DNA from 2 places in the Xenorhabdus bovienii SS-2004 genome. Region 1 is predicted to be linked to the other one. Evidence: predicted binding sites of a transcription regulator. Region 1 holds the regulator's gene; the other holds the start of a gene.

The links. Region 1 encodes sigma-54, which starts transcription at its own class of promoters, with help from an activator protein. Its sites were predicted from a motif close to GTTGGCACANNTTTCGCTNT; they were not measured.
Positions count from the first base shown of each region.
Region 2: the regulator sigma-54 is predicted to act here: its motif matches at 4,837-4,856, upstream of glnK (P-II family nitrogen regulator).

Region 1 covers NC_013892.1:3,697,117-3,708,949, forward strand. The annotation lists gene pmbA (metalloprotease PmbA) at 1-986, shown strand, start outside; gene rnk (nucleoside diphosphate kinase regulator) at 1,038-1,448, opposite strand; gene alr (alanine racemase) at 1,654-2,886, opposite strand; gene npr (PTS phosphocarrier protein NPr) at 3,326-3,598, opposite strand; gene rapZ (RNase adapter RapZ) at 3,616-4,467, opposite strand; gene ptsN (PTS IIA-like nitrogen regulatory protein PtsN) at 4,548-5,015, opposite strand; gene hpf (ribosome hibernation promoting factor) at 5,162-5,449, opposite strand; gene rpoN (RNA polymerase factor sigma-54) at 5,473-6,912, opposite strand; gene lptB (LPS export ABC transporter ATP-binding protein) at 6,978-7,703, opposite strand; gene lptA (lipopolysaccharide ABC transporter substrate-binding protein LptA) at 7,710-8,243, opposite strand; gene lptC (LPS export ABC transporter periplasmic protein LptC) at 8,224-8,811, opposite strand; gene kdsC (3-deoxy-manno-octulosonate-8-phosphatase KdsC) at 8,831-9,394, opposite strand; gene kdsD (arabinose-5-phosphate isomerase KdsD) at 9,496-10,464, opposite strand; gene XBJ1_RS16315 (calcium/sodium antiporter) at 10,489-11,466, opposite strand; gene mlaF (phospholipid ABC transporter ATP-binding protein MlaF) at 11,698-11,833, shown strand, end outside.
Region 2 covers NC_013892.1:1,583,454-1,595,286, forward strand. The annotation lists gene XBJ1_RS06955 (efflux RND transporter permease subunit) at 1-861, shown strand, start outside; gene tomB (Hha toxicity modulator TomB) at 1,467-1,835, shown strand; gene XBJ1_RS06965 (HHA domain-containing protein) at 1,884-2,087, shown strand; RNA gene ffs (signal recognition particle sRNA small type) at 2,177-2,273, opposite strand; partial or broken gene XBJ1_RS22400 (acyl-CoA thioesterase II) at 2,976-3,083, shown strand; gene amtB (ammonium transporter AmtB) at 3,141-4,433, opposite strand; gene glnK (P-II family nitrogen regulator) at 4,449-4,787, opposite strand; gene XBJ1_RS06980 (SmdB family multidrug efflux ABC transporter permease/ATP-binding protein) at 4,955-6,739, opposite strand; gene XBJ1_RS06985 (SmdA family multidrug ABC transporter permease/ATP-binding protein) at 6,732-8,480, opposite strand; gene XBJ1_RS06990 (Lrp/AsnC family transcriptional regulator) at 8,547-9,008, opposite strand; gene XBJ1_RS06995 (PLP-dependent cysteine synthase family protein) at 9,131-10,183, shown strand; gene queC (7-cyano-7-deazaguanine synthase QueC) at 10,216-10,914, shown strand; gene XBJ1_RS07005 (acyl-CoA thioesterase) at 10,973-11,371, opposite strand; gene XBJ1_RS07010 (ComEA family DNA-binding protein) at 11,526-11,833, opposite strand, start outside.

The DNA of each region.
Region 1 (11,833 bases):
ATTTGGATCTCTTCCACCCGGCTGATTTGGATACGGATATCGCCATTGAGTTGGCTGCCCGTGCTGAACAAGCCTCATTGCAGGCAGATCAACGTATCACCAATACCGAAGGCGGCAGTTTTAGCAGCCATTATGGTATCCGGATATTTGGCAATAGTCACGGTATGCTGCAAAGCTACTGCTCAAGCCGCCATTCTCTGTCTAGCTGTGTGATTGCTGAACAAGATGGCAATATGGAACGTGATTATGCTTATACCGTCAGCCGCCGTTTTGATGAATTGCAATCACCGGAATGGGTTGGGCAGGAGTGTGCTCGCCGTACTCTTTCTCGTCTGGGCGCACGTAAGTTACCGACCATGAAAGCACCTGTCATTTTCTCTGCGGAAGTGGCCACAGGACTGTTCGGTCACCTGGTCGGGGCGATCAGCGGCAGCAGCATTTATCGCAAATCTTCTTTCCTGCTGGATAGCTTGGGCAAGCAGATTTTACCTTCGTGGCTGACGATTGAAGAGCAGCCGCATTTGCTCAGAGGTCTGGCTTCAACACCTTTTGACAGTGAAGGGGTACGTACTGCACCGCGTGATATTATCAAAGAGGGTGTGTTGCAGACGTGGCTGCTGACTTCCTATTCAGCCCGTAAACTGGGCATGGTGAATACGGGGCATGCAGGTGGTATTCATAACTGGCGCATTGCGGGTCAAGGACAGGATTTTGCAGCTTTGTTGCGTGAAATGGGAACGGGGCTGATTGTTACTGAACTGATGGGGCAAGGTGTCAGTGCGGTTACCGGCGATTATTCTCGTGGTGCATCCGGTTTCTGGGTTGAAAATGGCGAGATCCAGTATCCAGTCAGTGAAATCACCATTGCAGGCAATTTGAAAGATATGTGGGCGAATATGGTGACCGTCGGTGATGATATCGAAACACGCAGTAATATTCAGTGTGGTTCGGTATTGCTGCCGGAAATGAGTATCGCCGGTCAATAGGGATACTCAATCAACAACAGCCAGTTTGGATTTTACTGGACTGGCTGTGAGCTAGCGATGATATTCACCTGCGGCTTCGGGCTGATAAATAATTTCTAATACTTTGATCCGGGTTTTTTCACTGTTTGGTAGTTGCCAGGTTATCTCATCATTCACCCGCAGGCCCAAAAGAGCAGCCCCTAAAGGTGCCATGACAGACAGGTGCTTGGTACTATCCTGTAGAGACGCTGGATACACAAGAGTGCGTACACGCTCTTCATTGCTGCCCAAATCAATAAAACGAATTTCACTGTTCATTGTGACAACATCCGGCGGAATTTCGACCGGAGGCACAATTTCAGCTCGATCCAACTCCGAATTCAGCGCCTCTGCAATGTGGGTATTGGCAAAGGCGGGTTGTTCCAACAGCAAATCTAAACGTTCCGCATCGAGTTCGTTAATAATAATTTTTGGTTTTTTCATACCACGCTCCAAATTAGGCTCAATACAAAATAACACCCCGCATCACAAGGAGGGGGGTGTTATTTTCAAAGTAATAAAATTGATATTAGGCTGTTCTGACGTGAAAATAAAGAGATCATGATCACGAACTGTTTTGTGCTGTTAATGGAACAGGGCTAATCCACACAAAATGGAAGAACAGCCCGATATCATTTTGAGCCGTGGATTATGCGCCTGTAATGGTGATCCTTGGGTTGGTTTCTCCCCAGATGGAAGAGAATTCAACAATATGCATTCCGCCCCATTTTTGAATGTCAGATTGGGTAATTTCTTCTTTGCCTTGTTTACCGAAAATGACCACTTCATCACCGCTCTTCACATCAGGCAAATCAGTTACATCGACCATGACGGTATTCATGGAAACGAGGCCGACAACAGGTGCGCGGTGACCGTTGATCAGAACAAACGCTTTGTTGGACAGACTGGAACTGAAACCGTCAGAGAAACCTATCGGCAGGTTAGCCAGTTTGGAATCACGTTTCAGGATGTAGGTGTTGTCGTAGCTGACACCATTACCTTTAGGATAGGGTTTAACAGAAGCAACGCGGGTTTTTACCTGAATCAGCGGCTTGAATTCTGGATATTCAGGGTTCAGGATGCCGTACAGTGCACTGCCGACACGCACCATGTCGAATTGTGCTTCAGGTACGCGAATTGACGCATAAGAGCTCGAAGCGTGCAGAATGATCTCGTTTCTTTTCAGATTGGCGGTTTTGATCAACCAAGCCGTTTGTTCTTTGAAATCGTTCACGCCTTCGCGGATCGCATCCAGATCTTTGAGGGCATAATGGCTCATCATGCCGACCAGCTTCAGGTTAGGCAATTGAGCAATTTTCAGCGCTTCTTGTTTACCCTGCTCAGTTTTCATTTCCAGCCCGTTACGGCTCATGCGACCCGTGTTCAGAACTAAATGGACACGGATTGCTTTGCCGTGTTTTTTGGCAAGAGCATCAATAGTTTTAGCATGTTCTAGATCGCCGACCATTTCTTCCATGTCATAGCCCAGCGTACTCTCAATTTCAGTCACAGCCGCTGCACGGATGCGCATCAATTGCCCTTTGAAGCCGCTTTCACGCACGATGCGAGCTTCTTCATTGCTGGTAATTCCTACACAAGGCATGCCTGTCTTGATGACAGATGGCATCAGTAAATCGATACCATGACCGTAGGCATCACCTTTCAGAACTACACACACTTTGGTGTCTTTCGTCAGTTTACTTTGCAGTGTGTGGATATTATTTTCGAAAGTCGTCGTGTTGATTTCAACCCAAGCGTTGTTGGTAGCCGCAACGTGTTCTGCCTGAGTATTGTCTAAAGAAAGCGTAGGGGCGGCTTGAGCAGTGCCTTGGCACAGGGTCACGCCAAGAAGAAATGCCAGTGTAGTTTTATTAAAACGCATGAAGTAATCTCCGGTTTAATATTTGAACTGAAAAAATGATCCGTGTGTAAATACCCCGTAATGATAAATTTTTTATTAATTAATTTCATATAGTTAAATTTTATTTGGGGAACTTTGATTGTAATAGGAATACTATTTGTAAATAGGCAATACTATAAGCTAAATTTATACTTTAAAATATTAATGATCTTCTATGGATGATGACAGACAGAAGGAATAATGAGAGGAATATGGCGTGATTATGGGTTAATTTTCACCCTTGATATCCATTGTTGAATACTGATAATTATTTATTAGACAGTGGTATTATTTGAACGATATATAGTCGTAAATGGCAGGAACTGAGAAAAAACGATATTTAGCTTAAGAAACGGCATCTTATAGTGAGATGATTCAGTGTTTAAAAGGAAGGAAAAGGCAGGAAAGAGTAGGGAAATGTTTATTCTTCATCAAATCCGGCATTAAATAACTCAATAATGGCGGCCAGTGCCTGCTGCTCATCCGACCCGGTCGCCTCAACTTCAATGTAACTGCCTTGTTCGGAATCCAGCATAAGCATGGCAATCACACTGTGGGCTTCGGCTTGAATATTGCTGCTGTTGCGCAGAATGACCTGCGATTGAAACTGCTGCACAAGGTCATGCAATTTCATTGCAGGTCGGGCATGCATACCAAGCCGATTTTTAATTTCAAGCTGCTTTTTGACTGTCATGCTCTGCCATTATTGTATTATTTACGTTTTTCCAGTGTGCGGTGACGTGATTGCACGTTTTTGCCACGGGAACGGAAGTAGTCCGCTAATTGTTCAGCGACGTAGACGGAACGGTGTTTACCCCCCGTACAACCAATTGCCACGGTGAGATAGCTGCGGTTATTGGTTTCGAGCATCGGCAGCCAGAGTTCAAGATAGCTGCGGGTCTGGTAAATAAAATTGTGTACTTCTGTGTGGCGATCCAAAAAGGCAGCCACAGGGCGATCTAAACCGGTCATTGGCCGCAGTTTAGGATCCCAGTGTGGGTTTGGCAGGAAACGCACATCGAAAACATAATCGGCATCAATCGGAATACCATGCTTAAAGCCGAAAGACTCAAACACCATCGTCAGTTCGCGTTCGCGTTTGCCCAGTAGACGCGTTCTGAGCATTTCTGCCAATTCATGCACGGACATTTCAGAGGTGTCGATGATCAAATCTGCCCGTGAACGCAGGGGTTCCAGCAGGTCACTTTCTTGATCAATAGCGCTTTCCAGCGACAGATTTTTGCTTGATAGTGGATGCAGGCGACGTGTGTCACTGTAGCGGCGGATCAGGGTGTTGCGATCCGCATCAAGAAACAGTAATTGTGGCGAGAACGTGTCCGGCAGTTTCGTCAGAGCTTCTTCGAAAATTTCTGGCGACTCCGGCATATTTCTCACGTCTATGCTGACCGCCGCTGAAATACCGCGTTCAGCTAATGTGCCTGCCAGTTCCGGCAGTAAGACCACCGGCAGGTTATCGACACAATAGAATCCCATATCTTCCAGCGCACGCAGGGCAACGGATTTACCGGAGCCGGAACGACCGCTGACTATCATCAGCACCATAAGATGACTCCCCTTTAATATCTCAGCGGTTCTAATAAACCGCTGCTGTTTTGTTGCTTTCCAATAATTCTAATCGCTATTTATTCAGTTATGATTTTATATAGCTCTTCGTCACTTTGTGCTGAACGCAGACGGCGGCAGAGATTCTTATCTGCAAGACGCTTTGCAATCAATGATAGTGAATGTAAATGGGTCTGACACTGGTCAGACGGCACCAATAAAGCAAACAGCAAGTCAACAGGTTGATTATCGATGGCATCGAAGGCAATAGGCTGTTCCAGATTCAGAAACACGCCAACGGCATTATGTGAACACTCTTTATCCAGTTTGCCGTGAGGAATGGCAATCCCGTTGCCGATACCTGTGGTGCCCACTTTTTCGCGGGAAAGAATAGCCTCGAATACGGCATTTTCCGGTAATCCAAGCTGTTTTGATGCCAGTTCACTGATAATCTCTAAGGCGCGCTTTTTACTCGAACAAGGTACGTTGTTGCGTGTACATTCGGGCGAAAGTACCGAACTTAGTGGTAAATCTGTTTCGTTGTTCATTTCTTTAATCACTTAGGGCCTGTAATACCGGATGCCTGACTGGAGGCATCCGGTATTGATGCACTGTTTATACCTTTCACCTGAATCTATTGGGTATGTAAGTAGAACAGTGATGAGTTTATGACAGCCCCGTTGCCAGAAAGCTGTTAATGTTGTCTCAACTTACTTTTGTGTTTGGTCAATTGACGTGCCAGCTTATCTGCCAGTGCATCAATCGCCGCATACATGTCTTCATGCTCTGAGCTTGCATGCAACTCACCTCCATTGACATACACCGTGGCTTCAGCGATTTTCTGCACTTTCTCCACTCGGAGTATGACCTGAATGAGGTTAATTTTATCGAAATATTGATCCAGTTTGCCGTATTTTGTATTCACAATGTTGCGTAATGCATCAGTGATTTCAATATTGTGGCCTGTGACATTGAGTTGCATAGTGTTTTCCTTCTCTGTGTGGTTCAAACCAGTTTTTTGCGTTGGTTTGAAGGCGGGATGGATAACGACTCTCTATATTTTGCGACAGTTCGACGCGCGACTTGAATGCCCTGTTCGGCCAGAATGCTGGTCAATTTGCTGTCACTCAGTGGCTTGGCCGGGTTTTCTGCCGCGACCAATTTTTTCACCAGTGCCCGTATCGCAGTAGAAGAGGCTTCACCTCCGCTATCGGTATTGACATGGCTGGAGAAAAAATATTTCAATTCAAAAATGCCCCGTGGGCTATACAGATATTTCTGTGTTGTCACACGGGAAATGGTGGATTCGTGCATTTCAACCTGATAGGCGATATCTGCCAGTACTAGCGGTTTCATGTGCTCTGCACCATATTCAAAAAAATCTTGTTGCCGTTCAACAATGCAACTGGCAACTTTCAATAACGTGTCATTACGGCTTTCGAGGCTTTTTATCAGCCATTTGGCCTCTTGCAGATTATTGCGAATGAACAGACTGTCGCTTTCACTATGGGCCTGTTGCCCCAATGCTGCGTAGTGTTGATTGATGCGCAGACGGGGGATGCTATCGGTATTCAGTTTGACTTGCCAGCTTTCATTCTCTTTATGAGCAAGCACATCAGGAATAACATACTCGGATTCACCTGCATTGACCACTAATCCGGGTTTGGGTTCCAATGATTGAATAATATCGATGGCTTCTTTCAGGGCATTTTCCTTTAATTTGCTCTGACGTAACACATTACGAAAGTCTCGATTGCCCAATAGCTCAAGGTATTTGCTGACAACCAGTTTGGCTTCGTTCAGATAAGGTGTTTTTGTCGGCAGCATCGAAAGTTGAATAAGCAGGCATTCACGCAAATCGCGGGCGGCGATACCAATCGGATCGAAATGCTGTATGCGTTTGAGTACGATTTCCACTTCTTCTAGCGTCAGCTCATTATCGCCAATGCTGGCAAGGATCTCTTCGATTGAAACTGTCAGATAGCCTGAATCATCAATCGCATCAATGATGGAGGTGGCGATGGCAGAATCCGTTTCAGTAAACGGTGTCAACCCTGCCTGCCACATCAGATAGTCTTGCAGTGTCTGAGTGGTTTCACCCTGATAAACGGGAAAATCCTCAGCACTGTAATCGCTGTTTGTCCCCGAAGGAGTGCCAGCCGTGTAAATTTCATCCCAACTGGCATCCAATGGCAGTTCTTCCGGTATATTCTTCTGTTCAAGCGCTTCGCGGGTATCCATCACCTCAGTTACCGCATCAGGAGATTCCTGACTGTCGATTTCCTCATGAGGATCATCCTGTTCAAGCAGTGGGTTAGCTTCCAAAGCCTGCTGGATCTCTTGTTGAAGTTCAAGCGTAGAAAGTTGCAACAAACGGATAGCTTGCTGGAGTTGTGGCGTCATCGCCAGTTGCTGACTGAGCCTGAGTTGCAAACTTTGCTTCATAGCATTACCACTTTCTCCTGAATTTCTCTGGAATTTCTCCTGAATGACGCCTGACAGAATCAGGATTAAAGACGGAAACCCTCACCCAGATAAACGCGTTTGACCTGCTCATTGTTGAGAATATCTTCCGGTGAGCCGTGGGCAATCAACTGGCCTTGGCTGACGATATAGGCGCGTTCGCAGACATCCAGTGTTTCACGGACATTGTGGTCTGTAATCAGAACTCCCAGCCCATAGTCCCGCAGATGTTGAATGATCTTTTTGATATCGAGTACGGAGATGGGATCGACGCCAGCAAAAGGTTCATCCAGCAGAATGAATTTCGGGTTGGCGGCCAGAGCACGGGCAATTTCCACACGACGGCGTTCACCACCGGAAAGTGACTGTCCCAGATTGTCACGCAGATGGGAAATATGAAACTCTTCCATTAATTCTTCTGCCCGCTCTTTTCGTTGCTCTTGCGTGATATCCTTGCGGATCTCCAAGACTGCCATCAAATTGTCAAATACGCTCAGACGACGGAAAATGGAAGGTTCTTGTGGCAAATAGCCTATTCCCCGGCGGGCGCGTTCATGCAGAGGCAGCAGGCTGATGTCTTCATCATCAATAGTAATGGTGCCAGTATCACGTGGCACAATGCCGACCACCATGTAGAAGGTCGTGGTTTTACCTGCCCCATTGGGGCCAAGCAAACCCACGATTTCGCCTGATTTGACGGTCAGACTGACGTCCTCAACGACCCTGCGACCCTTATAAGCCTTTGCCAGATTTTCTGCGTTTAAAATTGCCATACGTCGTTATTTACTCTTGTTGTTAACACTGATGCCTTTTTCCTGTAGCTGGGAAGGCAACAGGACGGTAGTAACACGTTTACCTTTATCACTAAAGGCTTCCATTTGCTGTGTTGGCACCAGATAGGTGATTTTATCGCCTTTGATGTTACTGTCGAGTTGTTCAAGATAGGCATTACCTGTCAGCGTCATCAGCTCTTTATCCATCTCATAGCGCATTTTTGAGGCATGCCCTTTGATGGGTTTGCCGTCATCTTGTAACTGATAGAAAGTCGCCGGATTACCGTAGGCTTCAATAACCGTTTTTTTCGCATCCCCTTCTGGGCGAGTGACGACGACTTTATCCGCATGAATGTCGATTGAGCCTTGTTTTACGCTGACATTATCCGTAAATGTGGCTACGTTCCCCGTTAAATCCAAAGATTGCCTGTCAGAATTAAGGGTAATGGGCTGTTTCGTATCTTCTTTCAATGCCAGTACGGGCAGGCTGACTGCAAACAGGGTACTGGCAATAACGGTATTACGGATTAGGTTGTTCATTTGGGATCTCATAGTGAGTCGTCACCTTTTCAATCAATTCAGCAGTTTTGTTTCGCAGATTGCCACGCATTTTCATGCCAACAGATTTCAGGCCGACACCAATCAGAGTGACTTGGTCGTCGGATAAGATATCTTGAGACACCAGATTGACGGTCGCATTTTCTGTTGTGATCCGTTGCAGTTGTGAGGCATCGGTCAGGCTATCCAGCTGGACATCGCCGTACAGATAGAGCATTTTATCGTTGGTCAGCTTTGCTTTATTTGCGCGTACTGTCCATGTCGGTGTTTCGGAAGTGCTATTGGAGGCAAAGGTTGTCAATATGGGTTTAGTAAACCAAGTCAGTTTGCTTTCCGTATAGTTCTGTACATCATCTGCCACCAGTTTGTAAGCCAGCTTGCCCTCGGGATCATAGACAAAAGAAGTGGCTTCCTGTGTTTGATAAGTGGGATACCCATCATCCACAATTGGTGATGAGGCGTTTTCGTTTAAATTGGATAAATTCCAGCCAATCAGCGCAAGCGCGATCAATGCCAGTGTTCCGATCAGCCAGGATTGAATTCTGCTCATTCTCTTTTCAATTTTAGTCTTATATTGATAACCCTTTGGCACCTTCCAGCTTATTCTGAGCGAAAAGTACCAAATCACAAAGCTCCCTGACTGCACCACGGCCACCTGCAATCTGAGTCACATAATCTGCTCTTGGCAGCAGCAGTGGATGGGCATCAGAAACCGCAACAGATAACCCAACTTGTGCCATTACAGGCCAGTCGATAAGATCATCACCAATATAAGCGACCTGTTCTGGCTGTAACGTTAGTTTATCTAACAGTTCCTGATACGCCAAAACCTTATCGCTCTGTCCTTGGTAAAGATGTGTAATACCCAGTGTTTCTGCGCGATCTTCCAGCAACTTAGCTTTACGGCCAGTAATGATGGCGACTTCAATGCCTGAGGTAATCAGACAACGGATGCCGTAACCATCACGAACGTTAAAGGCTTTCAGTTCTTCACCCTGGTTGCCCATATATATCAGGCCATCTGACATCACACCATCAACATCACAAATCAGTAGACGGATTTTACTGGCTCTTTCGATAATTTCTTCGTTGACCGGGCCATAACAGGTGTCCAGATACGTTTTCTGACTCATTCAGGAATTCTCTTAAGGTTTATACCACAGCTGCTTATACCATTACCTGTGCTTTATACATACTCTACCCTTCATCTTTCTCTGTTGGGTATATACCGACCTTATACTACACCCGCCTGTAAGAGGTCGTGCATATGCAGTACGCCGAGCAATTTGTCACCGTCAGTGACCAGCAAGGACGTGATGTGGCGTGACTGCATCAGGTTCAGGGCATCAACGGCCAGTGTATGGGGCTTGATGCGGACACCGCCGATAGTCATAACATCAGAGATGTTTGCATGGTTTAAATCGATTCCCATATCGAAAACACGGCGCAAATCCCCGTCAGTGAAAATTCCTTTGATCTGCATATCGTCATCGCAGATGACGGTCATTCCCAGTTTCTTGCGGGTGATTTCAACCAAGGCTTCACGTAGTGTCGCGGTATAAGGAACACGGGGAATATCATCACCGATGGTCATTAAGTCACTGGTCAGTAACAGAAGTTTGCGTCCCAGCGTGCCACCCGGATGGGAAAGGGCAAAGTCTTCAGCGGTAAAACCTCGAGCTTGTAAGAGCGCAACGGCCAGAGCATCTCCCATAACAAGTGTTGCTGTCGTGCTAGTGGTGGGCGCTAATCCAAGCGGGCAGGCTTCCTGTGGTGTTTTGATGCACAGATGGATATCGGCAGCTTTCCCCATGCTACTGTTTGGGTTGTTTGTCATACAGATAAGCGGAACTTTTTGCCGTTTGAGGACGGGGATCAAGGCAACGATTTCATTGGATTCACCGGAATTGGAGATTGTCAGCACGATGTCTTTTGATGTCACCATACCGAGATCACCGTGGCTGGCTTCACCGGGGTGGACAAAGAAAGAGGGCGTGCCAGTACTGGCAAATGTGGCGGCAATTTTTCGTCCAATATGACCGGATTTTCCCATCCCCATGACAATGATTTTTCCTTCACAACCAAACATCAACTCACAGGCTCGGCTGAAATCTTCATTAATATATTGTTCCAGTTCTGCCAATCCGTCGAGTTCGACCTGTAATACTTTTTTACCTGATTGTTGAAAATCTATCTTAGACATTTCTACTTCCCACGTCATCGGCAATTAATCAGTACCGTAATAATTAGAAACAAAAAGTACGAAAAAATAAGCGATAAAACAGCCCAGTAACAGGATGCCGTTTAATCGGTTCAATCGATGCTTTCTCCCCAGACAGAATATCGTGAATAACACACTGGCAGCCATCATGACCCAGAAGTCCCGGGAAAAGGCCTGAGGTGAAATAACGCCGGGTGAAAGTATACCGGGGATACCCAATACCAGAGTGATGTTGAAAACATTTGAGCCGATGATATTGCCCATCGCCATATCATTCTCGCCTTTAATGGCCGCAGCAATTGAAGTAGCCAGTTCAGGCAGGCTGGTGCCTACCGCCAGAATTGTCAGGCCAATAATCAGCTCACTGATGCTATAAATACGTGCAATCACAGCCGCATTGTCAATCACCATGCGGGTAGAAATGGGGAGGATAATCAATCCTAAAACAACCCAGAGAAGTGCGATGCCTTTGTTGCCTTCGACAGGTAATTCTGCATCTCGTTCCTGCATATAGCTGTCTAGACCATCATCTTGGGAAACTGTTGTCATTTTGATCATTATGACGATAAAAAACAAGGCGGTAAGTAACAGGACGATACCGTCCAGGCGGTTCAGGTAGCTGTCTGCCAGAATATAGCCTACAAATGCAGTAATCAGCAACATCAGCGGCAATTCCCGCCTCAGGATATCTGATTTCACTGTGATCGGTCGAATGAGTGACGCAGCGCCAGTAATCAGTAGCAGATTGGTAATATTGGAACCAATGGCATTGCCTACAGCTATGTTCGGTAGCCCATCTTGAGCTGCTGTGATAGATACCATCAACTCTGGCAGTGAAGTGCCGATTCCCATAACTGTCAATCCGACGATATAGGGGGGTATTTTCAGTGAGCGGGCAAAAACCGCAGCACCATATACTAATCTATCAGATCCATACACCAGTAAAATCAACCCGGTAATGAACAGAGCAATAGTCAGAAACATGGGGTGTTCCTTAAATAAAATTTATTCCGAACATGATGCTAATAATGGTTGATTTTTAAACATGAAATGTTTATTCAGCTAGACTTATATATTCTGACGGTCAAGCGATAAAAAGTAAAATTTGTCACAACTTTGCTAACGCAAATTTGGCAATTTTTTTGTAGTATGCATGACTGATTATTTAAAAACAGTAAGAAACAAGTTTTATTAACGGTTAGGGGCTATCAAATAATGAGTCAACAAACAGCAAATCTTATTGAGATCTGCGGCATGTATTTCACTCGTGGTCAACGCCCGATTTTTTCTGATATTAATCTGACCGTTCCAAAAGGAAAAGTGACTGCCATCATGGGGCCTTCAGGCATAG
Region 2 (11,833 bases), 2.1 Mb from region 1:
CGTGGCCGAGTCAAAAAAGTCTATATTCAGTCTGATGCACCTCACCGTATGTTGCCAAGCGATATCAGTAAGTTATATGCCCGCAACCACCATGGTGAAATGGTTCCGTTCTCTGCATTCATAGACATATCCAAAGATCCGTGGGTTTATGGTTCACCGCGCTTGGAACGCTATAACGGTTTGCCATCAATGGAAATCGTGGGTGAGGCTGTTAAAGGGAAAAGTACCGGGGATGCAATGGTTTTCATGGAACAACTTGCGTCACAACTGCCAAGCGGCATTGGCTATGACTGGACTGGCATGTCTTATCAAGAGCGTCTATCCGGCAATCAGGCTCCAGCTCTATATACGCTATCATTGATTGTCGTGTTCCTCTGTCTGGCAGCTCTGTATGAAAGCTGGTCCATTCCATTCTCTGTCATGTTAGTTGTCCCGCTGGGAATTGTTGGTGCATTGCTGGCAACGTCAATTCGTGGGTTGGACAATGACGTCTACTTTAAAGTTGGTCTGTTGACAACAATAGGTCTGTCAGCGAAAAACGCCATACTTATCGTAGAATTCGCCAAGGATCTGATAGAGAAAGAAGGCAAAGGGCTAATAGAAGCAACTCTAGATGCTGTCAAAATGCGTTTACGCCCAATACTGATGACTTCTTTAGCCTTTATGCTTGGAGTTATGCCTCTAGTATTGAGTAATGGTGCTGGCTCTGGTGCACAAAACGCCGTAGGGACAGGCGTATTGGGCGGTATGATTGCAGCTACATCGTTAGCAATCTATTTTGTCCCAGTATTCTTCGTCGTCATCAAACGCCGTTTCAGTAAAAAAAGTGAGGATCTCGAACATATTTCGACCCATCGCTAAATTCAAAAATTTTAACCAAAGGCCACTGATGTGGCCTTTTAAAATGGGCTTAAATCTCTTCAGACAACAAATAATCAATCTCTCAATATCTACAACGACAACCTTATATAATCTAATTAAAATAAATACTTATGAAAAACACCCTGCGTTTAAAAGTAATATCTTTCTGTTTTTTATAATAAATAGAAGATAAATTAATAGCTTGTCATGCTTTTCTTCTGATTACACCTCTAATGGTAAAAAGTGTTCCATCTTGATGGTGACATATGTAATAATAGCATTATATTGATTTTGAAAGTCGCAATACAATCACCTATAATGATCCCAGTGCTATTGCTACAACGTCTACTATATTAGTATAATCCAATATGTTTAATGACATATGTGAATATCGCTATACTTTTTAGTAGAGTGCTAGTCTTTTGCCAGAACTAAGTGTAAGTTGGTCATCGTTAAAAACTCACTTGGCAGATGCTAGAAATAGGTCTTTAATATTAATAAATAATAATCATGTTTTGATAGGCCATATTCTAAAAGAATGGCTATAATAATTGTTATGTATAAGCCTTAATCCAAATAAGCCGTGTGTTGTTACAGAGGTGATTATGGATGAATATTCACCAAGAAGACATGATATTGTTGAATTAAAATACTTATGTGAAAATTTAATTCACGAGGCATTTTCAGTGCTAAATCGCGCTGATAATCATTGGATTAACGATCTGACTTCCGAAAAAAGCTTAAAACTAAATGAATTGATCGAGCACATTGCAGCGTTCGTCTGGAGTTTTAAAATTAAATACGCAGATAACTACAATCTCAGTACCTTAATTGATAAATACCTGGATGAAACATATAATTTGTTCGGGAGTGATAAGATAAGCTGTTTTGAACTTACAAAATGGCAAAAAACAAACGAACACTTAACTAACATTCTGTTGCATGATTTGAATGCCTGTTTAAGCAAAACCTGATAAATATATTCCTAACTATTTTTTTATACCAAATAAGATAAGGCAACCATGACTAAAACTGACTATCTGATGCGTTTGAGAAAATGCACTTCTATTGAAACACTGGAACGTGTAATTGAAAAAAATAAATATGAGCTTTCGGATGATGAACTTGAATTGTTCTACTCTGCTGCTGACCACCGCTTAGCTGAACTTACTATGAATAAGCTTTATGATAAGATCCCATCATCTGTTTGGAAATTTGTCCGCTAAGTTGTCGTGATCAGATAGGAAGTAATTGAAGCCGGTAACCATTATCGGCTCACTATATAAACAGATTATGAATTCAAAACGGGTGAGGGCTCTGCCAGCGACATCCCGGCACACACATCCCCTGCTATGGCTGCTTCTTTCCAGATCTGACCAAGTTAACAAGTTAGCGTTGCGGGAGAACCAACAGAGCCCCCATTGAAATTAGCTTCAAACCTCAAAGCGGTAGGCATTATCTTTCATACATCGTGAAATAGCAAGGCCGCGCCATTCAGATGCTTACTTATCACTCAATTAGATGTAAAAAAACATCAAAAATGTCACTAACGAACTAAAATTGACACAAACTCAAAGACTTTTATTTTTCCACAATCAAATAACTTTTCTAAGTAAAATGTTGTTGTTCTGCTTATCAGTGTTATGTTCGATTTCTTCAACCTCGTAAAAACCCACGACAATCCTGCTACTATGGCAAATCAGGCATTTAGCATAAAAACCATCAATAAGCAAAATATAAATATACTAAATAATCAAAAAAAATAATTTTTCAATCATAAATAAATTTTTATTAAATCTAAAAATCCAACACATATAAATCATAAATTCGTTCTTCAATGAACCACGAAAATAAAAATAAGCATAAAAATCAATGATAAAAACAATAACAATATCATACTCATGATTTGATAAGCGTTGAAAAAATTAATAGTGATAATTCAATTTCATAACAAAAACATAAAGATAAATTTTATCTACAATTCAGTCTATTTATTTACTAATAAATGAAAATTTATTATTGCTCCTTAATGTACCGTTGTTGCTTTATACGTTTTTAACCGCTATTACCAAGCGAAGGCACATTATGAGTTAGGCATTACAAAATTTAATTAACCTGATACATCTGGAGAACGTGGTTTTGTTCGTGGACATATCTATACCCGTGAAGAAATACTCATCGCTTATGCCATTCAGGAAGGGGTGAGCCGCAAACGAAAATAATATCGTGTGCCGTAGATATAGTATGGCACACGACAGTTTCAAAGATAGAAGATATGATCAGTTATAAGCACTTTCACCATGAGAAATAATATCCAAGCCTTCCCTTTCCGACTCAACGCTAATACGCAACCCAGCCACCAGATCAGCAATCTTGAATGACAGATAAGCAGCCACAGCTGACCAGACAATACAAACCAATATACTAATGATCTGCACGCCGATCTGTCTTAGCATTGTCATACCTTCTGGAAATCCAGTTCCCCCTAAAGCGGATGCAGTGAAAATACTCGTTAATAAACACCCAACAATGCCACATACGCCATGTACTCCAAAAACATCACAGACATCATCAACACGTAACCAGCGTTTTAATACCACCACGCCCCATAAACCGGCAACTCCAGCAATCAGTCCAATGATAAGCGCACCACCGATACCAACTGTTGCCGCTGCGGGTGTAATTGCCACCAAACCCGCAATACAACCAGAACATGCTCCCAAAAGAGAAGGCTTATCACGGAATAGCCATTCAGAAAAAACCCATGACAATACCGCACCTGCTGTTGCTGCCATCGTATTTATAAGGGCTAGCGCTGCGATGGCATTTACAGCACCAGCAGAACCAACATTAAAACCAAACCAGCCAATGTAAAGGATCGCAGTGCCAATAAAAGTCATTGGCAAGTTATGAGGCTTAAAAGCTTCCTTACCAAATCCTGAGCGCTTTCCAAGTAAATAAGCACCAACCAATCCTGCAACCGCTGCGTTAATATGAACGACAGTTCCTCCCGCAAAATCTAATGCACCATCCTGAGCAAGCCAGCCTCCTCCCCACACCATATGCGCCATAGGAATATAGGAAGCTGTCAGCCATAACGCACTAAAAATTAACAGTGCAGAAAAACGAACTCTTTCACATAAAGCCCCGACAACCAAGGCTATGGTGATACAGGCAAATGCCCCCTGAAAAACGACATGAATCAGTTGATAAAAACTGCCATTCAAATCAGTTATCGATATATTTTTCAGCATGACTTGCTCAAATCCACCCCAAAAACGATTGCCTGTTTCAAAGGTCATGCTATAACCGTAAACTACCCAAAGTACACAGACTAATGAAAAGCTAACAATCACCTGTGACATTAATGACAAAACATTCTTACGACGCAGCAATCCTCCATAAAACAGAGCTATGCCAGGTATAGTCATAAAGAGCACAAGTACCGTATTTACCAGCATGAATACAGTATCAGCTTTATCGAAAGTACTTCCCGCAGCAAACGCAAAAGAAGGTACACTAGCGATAATCCCCATAGTGATGCTGGTTATGGATAAAAGTCGTTTTTTCATTTTCCATCCCCCCATTTACAATGCTGCATCATTCGTTTCCCCCGTTCTGATACGGACAGCATGCTGTAATTCAAAGATAAATATCTTGCCATCCCCCATTTTTCCAGTGAATGCAGATTGCTGTATGACATGGATAACTTCTTCTACTCGCTCATCATGGGTAGCAATATCAATTTTAACTTTGGGTAAAAAATTAACGTTGTATTCGGCTCCCCGATAAAGTTCTGAGTGCCCCTTTTGACGTCCAAATCCCTTTACTTCTGTAACCGTCATTCCTTGTATACCAATATCGGAAAGCGCTTCACGCACTTCTTCTAACTTAAATGGCTTTATGATGGTAGTAATCAGTTTCATACTTCCCCCGCTTTTTGCTGTGTTTGCAAGGAACATTCGCGCGAGAAGTATTGCAAGGGGTATGCCAAGAGTTAAAAAGTATCTGTAATCAATTTGTTATCAGAGAACATAGCTGGGAAAGGAAAGTAAAAAAGGAGTGACTAGAGCAGTCACTCCTTTTATGCACACTAAACGTGCATAGATTCATTCAAAATATCACCGACCTGTTGGAGTTGATACATCTGATAATAGCGTCCACGTTTAGCCAGTAGCTGTTGATGCTGCCCTTGCTCCACTATTGCACCACGATGTAGCACTAATATGGAATCTGCTTCAACAATAGTTGAAAGACGATGGGCGATGACCACCAGAGTCGTCTGTTTACGGATCATCCGCAATGCCTGCTGTACCGATTGCTCCGTCCCCGAATCAATATTCGCCGTTGCTTCATCCAAGATGAGAATCTGCGGCGTTTGCACCAGGACTCGAGCCATTGCTAAAAGTTGTTTTTGCCCTGCGGAAAGAGTATTCCCCTGCTCTCCTAGTACTGAATTCAGACCATCTGGTAAGCGGCGGACAAAATCAGCCAATTGAACCATCTCCAACACCTGCCAAATTTTATCTTCACTGATATCCCGCCCCAATGTGATGTTGTCGAAAAATGAGGCTGCAAGCACTACAGGATCTTGCTGTACCATTGCTACGCCATTACGCAGAACCGCATGAGAGAGGGAAGATACAGGACGACCATCAAGATAAATTTCACCGTCTTGCCACGGATAATATCCCATAATCAAATTAGTCAGAGTACTTTTACCACTTCCCGTATGACCAACCAAAGCCACAAACCCATGTGTAGGAACATGTAGATTGATGTCACTCAACACAACTTTGTCATTACGATAGGCAAAAGTTAAGTTTTCAATATCAATTCTACCACTCATCAGCGCCTGCTGATCAGTGCCATATTGCTGCTGTGGGCTATCCATTAACTCAAAAACCCGTTCCCCTGAAACTACCGCTTGTTGCAGTAAAGATTGTTGAGCAGTCAGTTCAATCAGAGGTTCATTCAGGCGCCCAAGATAATTGACGAATGCGTATAAAACACCCACACCAATCACTTCCGTTCCTTTGAAACCAAATAACAATAGCAGGCCACACAGTATGGCAGCAGAAAACAAACTCAGTAACGGCCTCAGCAAAATGCCATCCAACCGCAACGCTTGCATGCGAGACTGATAATGTTCACGATTAGTCGCCAGCATTTTCTCACCAAAACGAGCTTGCTGGCGAAATTGCTGAATCACTGTCATACCATTAATGGTTTCATTAAAGCCGTCATTAATATCAGCCAGATAACTACGAACCCGTCTAATAATTGGAGTACTGAAATGCTGATAAATTATCATTACCAGCAAAACTGCTGGAAATATTGTCAAAGCAACACATGCCATGCGCCAATCCAAAATAAACATAGCTATCAGCATTGCCCCGATCAATGAAATGCAGCGAAACACTGTAGGGATCACATTTACAAACAGATCCTTAATGGCTTCAGTATCATTCGTCACGCGGGATATTAGCTGCCCAACGGGCTGGCTATCGAAGGTGCTCAACGGCTGGCGCAATGCCGAATTCATGACATCAGTACGAAGCTTCTGAACTATCCCCACAGATGCCTGATTGAATAATAGGAACTGAAAGTAGTGCAAGGCAGCAGCAACAAACTGCAATACCAAAAAAGTAACCGCAAGCCCACTGACAACATCAAGCGGAAGATTGCCCGTTGCTACCATATTATCAATAAAATAGCTCACAAGCAGTGGCCCACTGACTTCTGTTAGCGCAGCAACCCATGACATCAGTACAGCCAGCAAAATTGGCTTGCGATAATTCTTACTGTAAGACAATAAGCGCTTTAATGATGGCCATAGCTTACGCACACTGGGCTTACGCATATCATGATTAGTCATGTTCACCATCCAATTCGGCTTCAAGTTGCTGATAATGGTACATATCAGAATACCAACCGGATTGTGCAATAAGCTGTTTGTGCGGGCCTTGCTGCGCAACCGTGCCATGCTGAATAACCAAAATGTTATCAGCTTCCGTTAAAGCAGACAGCCGATGGGCGCTGATAATAACGGTACGCTGTCGCCGCCACTGGCTGAGATTTTTCATGATTTGATGTTCTGTCTGACCATCTACGGCAGAAAGTGCATCGTCCAAAATCAAAATTTCCGTATCCAATAACAGAGCACGTGCAATGGAAATGCGTTGCTTCTGTCCGCCAGAAAGCATTACGCCACGTTCTCCCACTTCCGTTTGGTAGCCCTGCGGTAACCGCAAAATATCATCATGCACATTCGCCAAACGAGCAACTTCTTCAATTTGTTCTTGAGTTGCATCAGGCCGGCCTAGCGCGATATTGCCAGCGACTGTATCCGAAAACAGGAAAGGAGTCTGATTAACAATAGCCAATCGTGATCGCCATTCTTCTAATCTAAGTGTAGAAACGTGCCGTGACTGAAAAAGAATTTCACCGTCAGTGACATCAAATTGCCGCTGTAACAAGGCAAGCAAAGTGCTTTTTCCTGCACCAGTTGGACCACAAACCCCCAATAGCTGACCTGGTGATAATTGAAAACGGACATCATGTAAAATAGGTCTATCATTTGCGGGATAAATGAAGGTATTGATATTTGCCTGTAATGTACCGCGCTCAACTAATAAGGACTGAGAACCATCATCAATCACCAGTGGCTCCTGTAACAAGCTACGGATCCGTGTATATGCCGCACTGCCACGCTCAACAATATTAAACATCCATGCCAATGCCAACATTGGCCAGATCATCAATCCCAGATACATAACAAAGCTAGTCAATTCACCCAGTGTCATAGAGCCATGTACGACCATCCAACTCCCTCCACCAATCGCTAATAGGTTTGCAACGCCAATAGCAATGAAAATGGTGGGGTCAAAACGTGCATCTACGCGCGCAACGTGTATATTTTTACGTCCAGCATCAGTAGCGACTTCTTCAAATTGACTGGATTGCAGATCTTCCAGACCAAATGCTTTGATCATACGGATGCTGGTAAGACTTTCCTGAGCATGGTTATTAAGAGCAGAGAATGCTCCTTGTGCAGACTTGAAACGATGGTGAAGCTGTTCGCCATATCGTTTAATCACCAACGCCATAATGGGCATGGGTAACAGTGATAACAACGTTAATTGCCAACTAATTTCTATACTCATCACGATAAGGACAGCACATCCCATCACTAAGGAATCGACTAAAGTTAGCACCCCCTCACCCGCAGCAAAAACAACCCTATCAACATCATTGGTTGCACGAGCCATTAAGTCACCGGTTCTGTGGCGCAAATAAAATTCAGGGTTCTGGCTGCTCAATTTCTGGTAGAAATCACTACGTAGTTTAACAGCCAGCCGATAAGACGCCCCAAATAGCCATACGCGCCAAACATACCGCAGACCGTATATCGCCAGCGCAATGAACAGCATGATGCCTAGCCACATCAATAATTGACTGGATGACATCGTTTTTGCACTGATGCCATCAACGATAATTCCGACCAAACGGGGAGGAATTAATTGCAGCATCGCAATCATAATAAGGAAGATAATGGCACCAAAATAACGGCGCCATTCGCTGAGAAAATACCAACTTAATTGAGAAAATAATCTCACGAACCGATTCCCAAAGTAAAAATGAAAGAATTAGCATTAACTCCATCAGAAAGATTTTTGCATTATCTAATCCGGTATTGGTAACGCCGTTGTATATTTTATTTTTTCCATTGCAAAGTTAGAGGTGACATCAATCAAACCAGAAACGCCATTAACCATGCGTTTGTAGAACCGATCATAACTTTTCATATCAACAACTTCTACATGTATCAAGTAATCATATTCCCCAGCCATTCGATAAAATGTTAAAACCTCTGGCATCTCTTTTATAAAAGCCACAAACTGTTCATACCATTCACTACTGTGCTGTTGAGTTTTTATCATCACAATCACGGTCAGACTAAGCCCAAGTTTAGAGCCATTTAGCAATGCAACTTTTCCGACAATGTACCCATCATCTTCAAGCCGTTTTAGCCGTTTCCAACAAGGTGTAGAGGTCAAATTAACGGCTTCGGCCAGTGCATTCAAGGATCGGCTACAGTCCTGTTGGAGCAGCTCCAGTAGCTTACGGTCTATTTTATCTAACATATCCAAATCCTGTAGAAAATTCTTCCAAAAGAAAATAATAAATGTAGAAAAATAACAATCTATTTCCCCCAATATAAAAGTAATCTATATATCACTAAAGTAGTATTATTCAGGATCAATTTATGTCGTCTTCATGGGCTACAAATGCCATTAAAGCCATCCAAGCTGATTATCAACGAAGTGCTGATACACACCTGATTCACCTCAATCTCCCCGTGTTTTCAGGAATTCACCTTTATCTCAAAGATGAAAGCACTCATCCGACAGGTAGCCTGAAACATCGGCTTGCTCGTTCTTTGTTCCTTTATGCACTCAGCAATGGTTGGGTCAAAGAAGGAACCCCAATCATTGAAGCCTCATCCGGCAGTACCGCCGTTTCTGAAGCCTATTTTGCCCGCTTGCTTGGCTTACCTTTTATCGCCGTAATGCCCTCCTGTACAGCTAAACGCAAGGTTCAGGAAATCGAATTCTACGGTGGTAAATGCCACTTTGTGGAACACTCAGCCCTTATTTATGAGGAGTCAGAACGTTTGGCAAAAAAGCTGAATGGCCATTATATGGATCAATTTACTTACGCTGAACGAGCTACTGACTGGCGTGGAAACAATAACATCGCAGAAAGCATTTTCCGTCAGATGCAACTGGAGCCATTTCCTGAACCAACTTATATTGTTATGAGTGCAGGAACTGGCGGAACATCGGCAACGCTCGGTCGCTATATCCGTTATCAGGGATATAACACCAAACTGATTGTTGTTGATCCTGAAAACTCTGTTTTCTACGATTGTTATCACCAAAATCGCCGTGATATCCGCGGAATCACCAGCAGTAAAATTGAAGGAATTGGCCGCCCACGTGCAGAGCCATCCTTTATCCCAACTGTTATCAATGACATGCTGCAAGTCCCTGATTGTGCCACTATCGCCACCATTTATTGGCTTGAAAAATTAATTGGCAGAAAAACTGGCGCATCAACAGGAACCAACGTTTGGGGAACTTTACAGCTAGCCAGACAGATGCATGAGAACAACCAGAAGGGTGCAATCGTGACATTGTTGTGTGATAGCGGCGAACGCTATCTTGATACCTATTACAATCCAGAATGGGTTCGCAATAATATCGGTGATATCACACTGTATCTCACGCAACTACCCAAGCTAGATGGTTATGAGTAACATATCTCCTTCAATTTAAATAGGTAGGTATTATGAAACGAGCCGTTGTTGTATTCAGTGGTGGTCAAGATTCCACCACTTGTTTAATTCAGGCACTCCGCCAATACGATGAAGTTCACTGTGTCACTTTTGATTATGGTCAACGTCACCGCGCTGAAATTGACGTGGCCTGTCGTATTAGCAAAGAACTGGGTGCCGCTGCCCACAAAGTACTTGATGTTACTTTATTGAGTGAGCTTGCAATCAGCAGCCTGACCCGAGACAACATTCCCGTGCCGGATTTCAGTGAAAGTGAAAAAAGTGGCCTCCCAAATACATTTGTTCCTGGCCGCAACATTTTGTTTTTAACCCTAGCGGCAATTTATGCCTATCAGGTTGAGGCTGAAGCCGTTATCACCGGTGTTTGTGAAACCGATTTTTCTGGCTACCCAGACTGTCGCGATGAATTTGTCAAAGCCCTGAATAAAGCAGTTTGCCTTGGTATCGCCCGTGATATCCGTTTTGAGACTCCCTTGATGTGGTTGAACAAAGCAGAAACTTGGGCATTGGCTGATTATTATCAAAAATTGAATTTCGTCCGTACCCAGACTCTCACATGTTATAACGGCATCCAAGGCGATGGCTGTAGTGAGTGCGCAGCCTGCCACCTTCGGGCTAATGGATTAAACCTTTATTTAAATAATACTCAATCCATTATGGAAGAGATGAAATCCAAAACGCATCTGAGCTGACCAATTAATTTTACGCAATAATCACTATCATTGAGAGGCTGCCAAGCCTCTCACTATTTTAAACTTTAAATGCTTCTAATCTTTCCTGTATATCCCCCTCTAAAGTTAATGCCTTATGAGTTTTCAAATCAATACAGGCAAATGTGGTCAAAGCATCGGTGAGTATTTTATTATCACTTCTGCGTATAATCTCCTGAAAAAATACACCACTTTTATTACGTAATTCCTTGAGGCTAGACCTCACTTCCAACTCATCCCCAAACACTGCCGGCAGACGGTAATTGATGTTAATATTAACTACGGCAAAGCCAACATTATTAGTTTTTAACCACGTGAGTGTGTCACTTTCTGTCAGCAAATCCCAGCGAGCTTCTTCCATGAATTCTAAATAACGAGCATTATTCACATGCTGGAAAAGATCAATATGATAGCCCCTGACCTTAATAATTGTACGCATTGCTATTTTCCCCTTTCAACTCATCCGACCAGACAGTTAACAATAGCAAAACATTTTAATTACAATGCTATTTAATGAGTTATTCTTGATCAATATCACAGCCCTCTTGACTCTTTATGCGATTAGCATGGTATTCACCAAGAGGGCTTGATGATCAATAGGTTAATTTATCCCGATTCTTTTCCATTAAAGCAGGACCAATGCCCTGAACTTCCTGTAACTGCTCAATTGCCGTAAATTGACCATATTTTTCACGGTATTCAATAATCGCCTGAGCCTTTTTGGCGCCAACACCATTGAGTTCCTTCACTAATTGTTCAGCATTCGCCGTATTAATATTGATGCTTCCTTTTCCCTGAATTTCCTTTTCTGAGGCTAATTCTTTCCCCTCCTTCACATCATTTTTTTCAATAACAGCTTTGTGTTGATTGGTAGATTGTTTCACAGCTTTATCAGGTGATT